DNA from 2 places in the Pseudarthrobacter sulfonivorans genome. Region 1 is predicted to be linked to the other one. Evidence: predicted binding sites of a transcription regulator. Region 1 holds the regulator's gene; the other holds the start of a gene.
The links. Region 1 encodes Rex, which represses fermentation and respiration genes when NADH is low (regulators of the CRP and FNR family bind a similar motif). Its sites were predicted from a motif close to CTTGTGAANNNNTTCACAAG; they were not measured.
Positions count from the first base shown of each region.

Region 1 (3,407 bases):
TCAGCAGATGCGGATTTCCGCCCCCGCTAAGAGCCTTTCCCCAAACCTGTGGCGCCCGGAGACGAACGGTAGTGCGGCGTGGCGGCTTTTAATGAGGCGGAACTCCTGTTAGTCCGGTGATTGTCTACATCGCCGGTTCACGGGAGTTCCTTCGTGTTAGTGGGCCGTACCCAGGATGAAAGCGCTATTGAGGCTGCGGCCCGGTGTTGCCGCTTCGCTCCCTTCCACTCGTGCCCGGCACCGCGTGCACGCCGGTATCCGACCGACACCACGAACGCGCAGTGGAGGGTGATCGATCCGCTGCTGCCGGACCCGGCCTTCATCAACGGCGCCGGCGGACGACCCGAGGCCCACTGCCGCCGGGCCATTGTCGACGCGATCGGCCCACCACGAAGCCATGGTCCGCTGGACAATGATCAGAATCACCAGCAAACGCTTGGGCAAACAGGTTTAGGAACAGGCTCTTAGACACAGCCGAAAGGCGCTCCTACGGTCGCTGGGCGACCTTCGTCCCGCGTTCGGCCGCGATGCGCTCCTACGCGAGACGCAGCAGCTGGCGGGTCGGGTTCCTAAATGCGGGGGCCGCGGATGCGGGCGAAGCCTTTCCAAAGTCCGTAAATTACGCCGCCGGCCGTTGCTGCCTTGAGGCCCAGGGTTGCGGCGCGGCGGCCGGAACGGAAGTCGTAGACCGGCCAGTTGTTGTCCCGCGCGTGGCGGCGGAGCCTGGCATCGGGGTTGATGGCTACCGGGTGCCCCACCAGGGTCAGCAGCGGGATGTCATTGTATGAGTCGCTGTAGGCCCAGCACCGCTTGAGGTCCAGGCCTTCGGCGTGGGCCAGGGCCTGCACTGCCACTGCCTTGGCGGAACCGTGCAGGATGTCGCCCACCAGCCGGCCGGTGTACATGCCGTCGGCAACCTCGCCCACGGTGCCCAAGGCTCCGGTCAGGCCGAGCCTGGTGGAAATGACCGCGGCAACCTCGATGGGGGTTGCGGTAACCAGCCAGACCCGCCGGCCCACGCGCAGGTGCTGCTGCGCCAGTGCCTTGGCGCCGGGCCAGATCCTGGACGCGATCATTTCGTCGTAGACCTCTTCGCCCAGGGCCTTGACGTCCTCCACGGTGATGCCCTCGGCGAGGGTGAGGGCGGAGTCGCGGACAGCGTGGACATCGTCCATGTTCTCGCCGCGCGCCACAAATTTGAACTGCTTCCACGCGAACCCCGCAGCCTGCGTCAGGGTGAAGGCGCCGCGTTGGTGCATCTTGCGGGCAACATGGAAGAGGCTGGCGCCCTTCATGAGGGTGTTATCGACGTCGAAGAAGGCGGCTTCGCCGGTCTGCATCAACGCATCCGGCTGGGTCACCACAGCGACGTACTTCTCCTCGGGCATGTCCACGAGTCTAGTCAATACTCGGTGACCAAGATTTCAGTGCCAGCGTGAGTGCCAGTGCCCGCCCGGATACCCGCGTCGCCGTACGCCCCGCCGTCGGCCAGTGTTCTCTGCCCTGAAGGGCGATACGGTTAATGCATGGCAAAACCCGAGGTAGTCCTCATCACCAAAGCAGACTGTCACCTGTGTGCAGGGGCGCGCGACGCCGTCGGACGCGTTACTGCATCGCTGGGACTCGGGTGGACGGAACAGCAGGTGGACGAGCTGCCGGAACTGCGTGAGCGGTACGCGGAGGAAATCCCCGTAGTCCTGGTGGATGGAATCCAACGCGATTTCTGGAAGATCGACGAAGCCCGGCTGGAGCGCGTCCTCAAACGCGCCATGGCCCAATCGGCAAGCGGCCTCGCAGAATGACACCGGCTTTGTTGGCACCAGCGGCGGGGCTCTAGAGTGGAGTCACGACGCGATGGGATGGAGGGGATAGTGACTTCGCTGGATTCAACTCCCCAGGCTGTCCAAGGTGCAGAAACTGGCCACAGTACACAGCCTGTCCACGGTACAGAGGCCGCCAAGCAAATACCGCCCGCAGCAGTGGCCCGGTTGACCATCTACCTGCGCGCCCTTAACACCCTGCTGTCCGACGGCGTCGAACGGGTATCTTCGGAATCGCTGGCGGAAGCTTCAGGCGTGAGCTCGTCAACCCTGCGCAAGGACCTTTCCTATGTGGGTTCCTACGGCACGCGCGGAGTGGGCTACGAAGTGCAGTACCTGAGCCGTCACATCTCCGCGGCCCTGGGGCTGACCCACGACTGGAAGGTCGCCATTGTTGGCGCGGGTAACCTCGGCAAGGCCCTGGCCCGTTACGGCGGCTTCGAGTCCCGCGGGTTTGACGTCGTGGCAATTTTCGACGCCGACCAGATGGTGGTGGGCAATGAGGTGGGCTGGCTGCGCGTCAGTGACGCTGCGGACATGGAGGCCGTGTTGCAGCGGACGGGCGCCAACATGGTGGTCCTGGCACTTCCGGCCCACGTGGCGCAGGCCGTGTGCGACCGCGTGGTGGCGGCGGGTGTCCACAGCATCCTGAGCTTCGCCCCCGTTATGCTGCAGGTCCCCGAGGGCGTCAACCTCCGCAAGGTGGATATGGCCACCGAACTGCAGATCCTCGCCTATCACGCACAACGGGCGCAGACCCCGGACCAGACCGCCTAGTTCGTCGGCGGCTGATGGGGCCCACGCCCGTTAGGGTGTGGATGCGGCTCGTTGGTACTACTGCCCGTAGGGGTTGCCAGGCGTGGTGCCCGGGGCGCCGTACGGGTTAGCGAACGGCTGCTGCTTGCGGAAGTAAGGTGCCGCGGTCGGCAGGTAGAGCAGCACGATCGCTGCGATCCCGGCCAGCGTCCCCACGGTTCCGAGGCTCGGTGGTCCGAAGAGGCCGAAAATGGACAGTGCCGCGAAAACGGTGCCGAGAATTCGGGCCCAGTTCTTGCCCTTACGGACGAAGAACGCCACCAGCGCGTACAGCCCGGCGCCGATGATGGCGAAGACCACGAGCGACCCGGCGAGGATGCCCTTGAAATCGTCGAACGCAAACTCCGTGCCGGTGGCGCCACCGCTGCGCATGGCGTCTTCGAAGGCGCGGCGCATCGCCGGGTCATCGAGCATGCCAATGCCCATCAGCAGGCTGATGACATACACAACCCCCGCGCCAATCAGCAGCCAGAACGAGATGTTGACCAGCTGGGGAACCCCGTTGGATCCCGTGGCCTGCGGCTGTTCGGACGGGTACTGCGCGTAAGGGGACTGCCCGTACGGCTGCTGGCCATAGGGCGGAGGCGTGGGCTGGCCGAACTGCGGCGGGTTGTTCTGGCCATACTGTGGGGCGTTTTGCCCGTACTGGGGTGCCGGGGGAGTCTGCTGGCCATACTGCGGGGCGTTTTGCCCGTACTGTGGCGCCGGCGGTGTGGGCTGCCCGAACTGCGGGCTGTTCTCGCCGTATCGGGGCGCTGGCGGCTGGTTGCC
Region 1 is NZ_CP013747.1:3,278,740-3,282,146, forward strand. It holds gene AU252_RS14820 (HAD family hydrolase) at 570-1,388, opposite strand; gene AU252_RS14825 (glutaredoxin family protein) at 1,527-1,802, shown strand; gene AU252_RS14830 (redox-sensing transcriptional repressor Rex) at 1,872-2,597, shown strand; gene AU252_RS14835 (hypothetical protein) at 2,655-3,407, opposite strand, start outside.

Region 2 (3,407 bases), 1.0 Mb from region 1:
CGCATCGAACGCGACGAAGCCCGGCTCAACAGCGGAACGGGGCTGTCAAAGGACCTCGTGGCCCTGCAGAAGGACATCGCGTCACTGAACAGGCGCCGCTCCGACCTTGAGGACGTGGAGCTGGAAGTTCTGGAACGCCTGGATTCCTTGCGCGAACGGCAGGCGGCCCAGCAGCTCATCGTGGACAACGTCCAAGGCTCTTTCGGCGGCATCCGGGCCGAACTCGATGAGGCCCTGGCCGAAGTGGCCGCTGAAGCGACCGTTGTCAGCGGGAAGCGCGCCGAATTCGCTGCAGAACTCGACGCCGGGATGCTGGCTGTCTACGAAAAGACGCTGGCAAAGCGGGGAGTGGGCGCCGCCCGGTTGTTCCACGGAACCTCTGAAGCCTCCGGCATGAAGCTGAGCCCCGGCGACCTCGCAGAAATCAAGGCCGCCGCCGAAGACGACATTGTGTTCTGCCCGGATTCGGGTGCCATCCTGGTGCGCTCCGCCGAGTGGAACACCCCCGCCCCAACTGCCTAGCAGCCCATGTAGGTAGCGCTAACTGTCGTTTTGAACGTTCAAAACGACAGTTAGTGCTACCTAGTTGGGAAGGATGATATTCAGGGCGTGCGGTTTCCGCGCTGAACCGTCAACCAACTCCGCGTCCCATTTCTCGCGCGCGGCCTTCAGCAGCTGTACCGGGGTCTGCGGGGCGTTGCCGCGGCGGGCCAGCAGGTGCCGTGCCAGCTCGCCGCGCGTGTGCTTGGCGAAGTGGCTGACCACCTTGCGTACACCGTTGACCTCGGTGAATACGTTGACAGCCACCGTCTGATCCGGCGGCGGTGCCCATGCCACGGCATACGTGCTGGAGCGGCAGTCCACGAGCAGATGTCCGGACACCGACTCCGCGAGTGCCTCCAAAAGCTGCGGCTTCCAGAACGAGGCGAGGCGGCCGACGTCGGGCAGTGCCGTTCCCATCGACAGCCGGTAGGCGGGCACACTGTCGGCGAAGCGGATGGCACCCCACAGGGCCGAGATCACCAGCACCGAAACATCGGCCTTCCGGCGCTGCGGCGGGGTCAGCGTTTTGTAGCCGAGGGCGTCGTACAGAACGCCCGAATAGATCTGGTGCGCAGGGGCCGCCGGTTCGGCGTGGAGCCGGGTGTTGCGTTCGACGTCGTCCTGCAGTGATGCGCCGACGCCGAGCAGCGCGAGGGCATCCTCATGTGCACTCACCGTCCCCAGCGCTTCCAGGACCTTGGCCCGGTAGGTGTTGAGTTCAGGAAAACTCAGTGACGGCCAGTCGACGGCGGACCCGCGGACTGCGGGGGTCTTGCCTTCGGAGGGGGGAAGCAGAATCAGCACCGTACGATCCTACCGGCGACGGAGGGGCCTCCTTCCGGCGGTAGACTGGCTGCGGATGGGTTGACCAGGCGGCCGCGCGTCACGCAAGTGGCTCGAGGAACGTCCGGGCTCCGCAGGGCAGGGTGGTGGGTAACGCCCACTCGGGGTAACCCGCAGGCCAGTGCCACAGAGAACAGACCGCCTGCGTCTTCCGGCAACGGAGGCTCAGCAGGTAAGGGTGAAACGGTGGTGTAAGAGACCACCAGCTTCCCGGGTGACCGGGAAGGCTAGGTAAACCCCACCCGGAGCAAGGCCAGACAGGACACGTTTGAGGGCTGCCCGCCCGAGTGTCCGGGTAGGCCGCTGGAGGGCGTCGGCAACGGCGTCCGTAGATGGATGGCCGCTACTCCCGCGCTGGTAACGGCACGGGAGCACAGAACCCGGCGTATCGGTCAACCCATCCAACACCACCCGCCGGGCACCGACCCGCCCCGCATGTGAGTGATTTCACGCCGGTTGCGGCGGTCCGCGGTGTCGCTCCAGCCTAGAATAGAGAGCGAACGTAGAAGTTCTGCCGCCGGGTCTGCGTTCGCAGCCGGTGGCTTTTCTTTACGCTTCTCCACGGCACCCGGGATGGACCGCATCCTGCCGGTGCCAGAGCCCCTGGACAACATCAGGTGGCCGCCAACCGCGTACGACGACGTATGCGGCTGAACCGAGGAAGGTAGTTCTGTGAGCCAGACGTCAGATTCTTGTCTTGATACGTGGATGGGCCGGGAGGCTCTCGCCGAGGCCATGATTCCGGTGATTGGCCGGCTGTACCGCGAAAACAACGTGGTGACCAGCATTCACGGCCGCAGCCTGATCAACAAGTCCACCATGAACATCCTCAAGGCGCACCGTTTCGCCCGCCGCATGAGCAACACCGAGCTCCTGCTCGAAGAGACCGCACCGCTGCTGAACATCCTGGCTCAGCTGGAACTTGGTGCGGCGGCCATCGACGTCGCCCGCCTGGCAGAGAAGTTCAAGGCAGAAGGCGACGGCGCCACCCTGGAAGAGTTCCTCCGCGCCGAGCTTGCCGAGGTAGTGGGCAAACGTGGCGGCGATGACCGCACCAGCACCGACGTTGTGCTGTACGGCTTTGGCCGGATCGGCCGCCTCCTGGCGCGCCTCCTCATCGAAAAGGCAGGCGGCGGCCACGGCCTTCGCCTTCGCGCCATTGTGGTGCGCCGCGGCTCGGACAAGGACCTCACCAAGCGCGCCAGCCTCCTGCGCCGCGACTCGGTCCACGGCTCGTTCGAGGGCACCATCCGGGTGGACGAGGACGCCAACACCATCACCGCGAACGGTGTCCAGGTCCAGGTCATCTACTCGGACAACCCCGCCACGATCGACTACACCGCGTACGGCATCCACAACGCCCTGGTGGTGGACAACACCGGCCGCTGGCGTGACGCCGAGGGCCTGTCCCAGCACCTGCAGAGCAACGGCGTTGCCCGCGTGCTCCTCACCGCCCCGGGTAAGGGCGCGCTGAAGAACATCGTGCACGGCATTAACCACGGCAGCATCGAGGACACGGACCAGATCGTGTCCGCGGCGTCCTGCACCACGAACGCCATCACCCCGGTCCTGAAGGCCATCAACGACAAGTTCGGTGTTATTCACGGCCACGTTGAGACGGTCCACTCCTTCACGAATGACCAGAACCTGATCGACAACTTCCACAAGGGTGACCGCCGCGGCCGCTCCGCCGCGCTGAACATGGTGATCACCGAAACCGGTGCGGCCACCGCTGTGGCGAAGGCACTGCCCGAGCTGCTGGGCAAGCTCACGGGAAGTTCCATCCGCGTCCCCACCCCGGACGTCTCGCTGGCCATCCTGAACCTGAGCCTGGAAAACGGAACCACCAAGGATGAAGTGAACGACTACCTGCGCCAGATGTCACTGCATTCGGACCTGCGCAAGCAGATCGACTACATCGATTCGCCGGAGGTTGTTTCCACCGATTTCGTCGGGTCACGCCGTGCCGGCATCGTGGACGGCCTCGCCACCATCGCCAATGACAAGAACGTCATCCTCTA
Region 2 is NZ_CP013747.1:4,309,627-4,313,033, forward strand. It holds gene AU252_RS19580 (zinc ribbon domain-containing protein) at 1-522, shown strand, start outside; gene AU252_RS19585 (YaaA family protein) at 583-1,347, opposite strand; RNA gene rnpB (RNase P RNA component class A) at 1,404-1,790, shown strand; gene AU252_RS19590 (glyceraldehyde-3-phosphate dehydrogenase) at 2,059-3,407, shown strand, end outside.
Region 2: AU252_RS19590 (glyceraldehyde-3-phosphate dehydrogenase) is a predicted target of Rex. The motif match lies at 1,821-1,840, and genes of this name have one in related genera.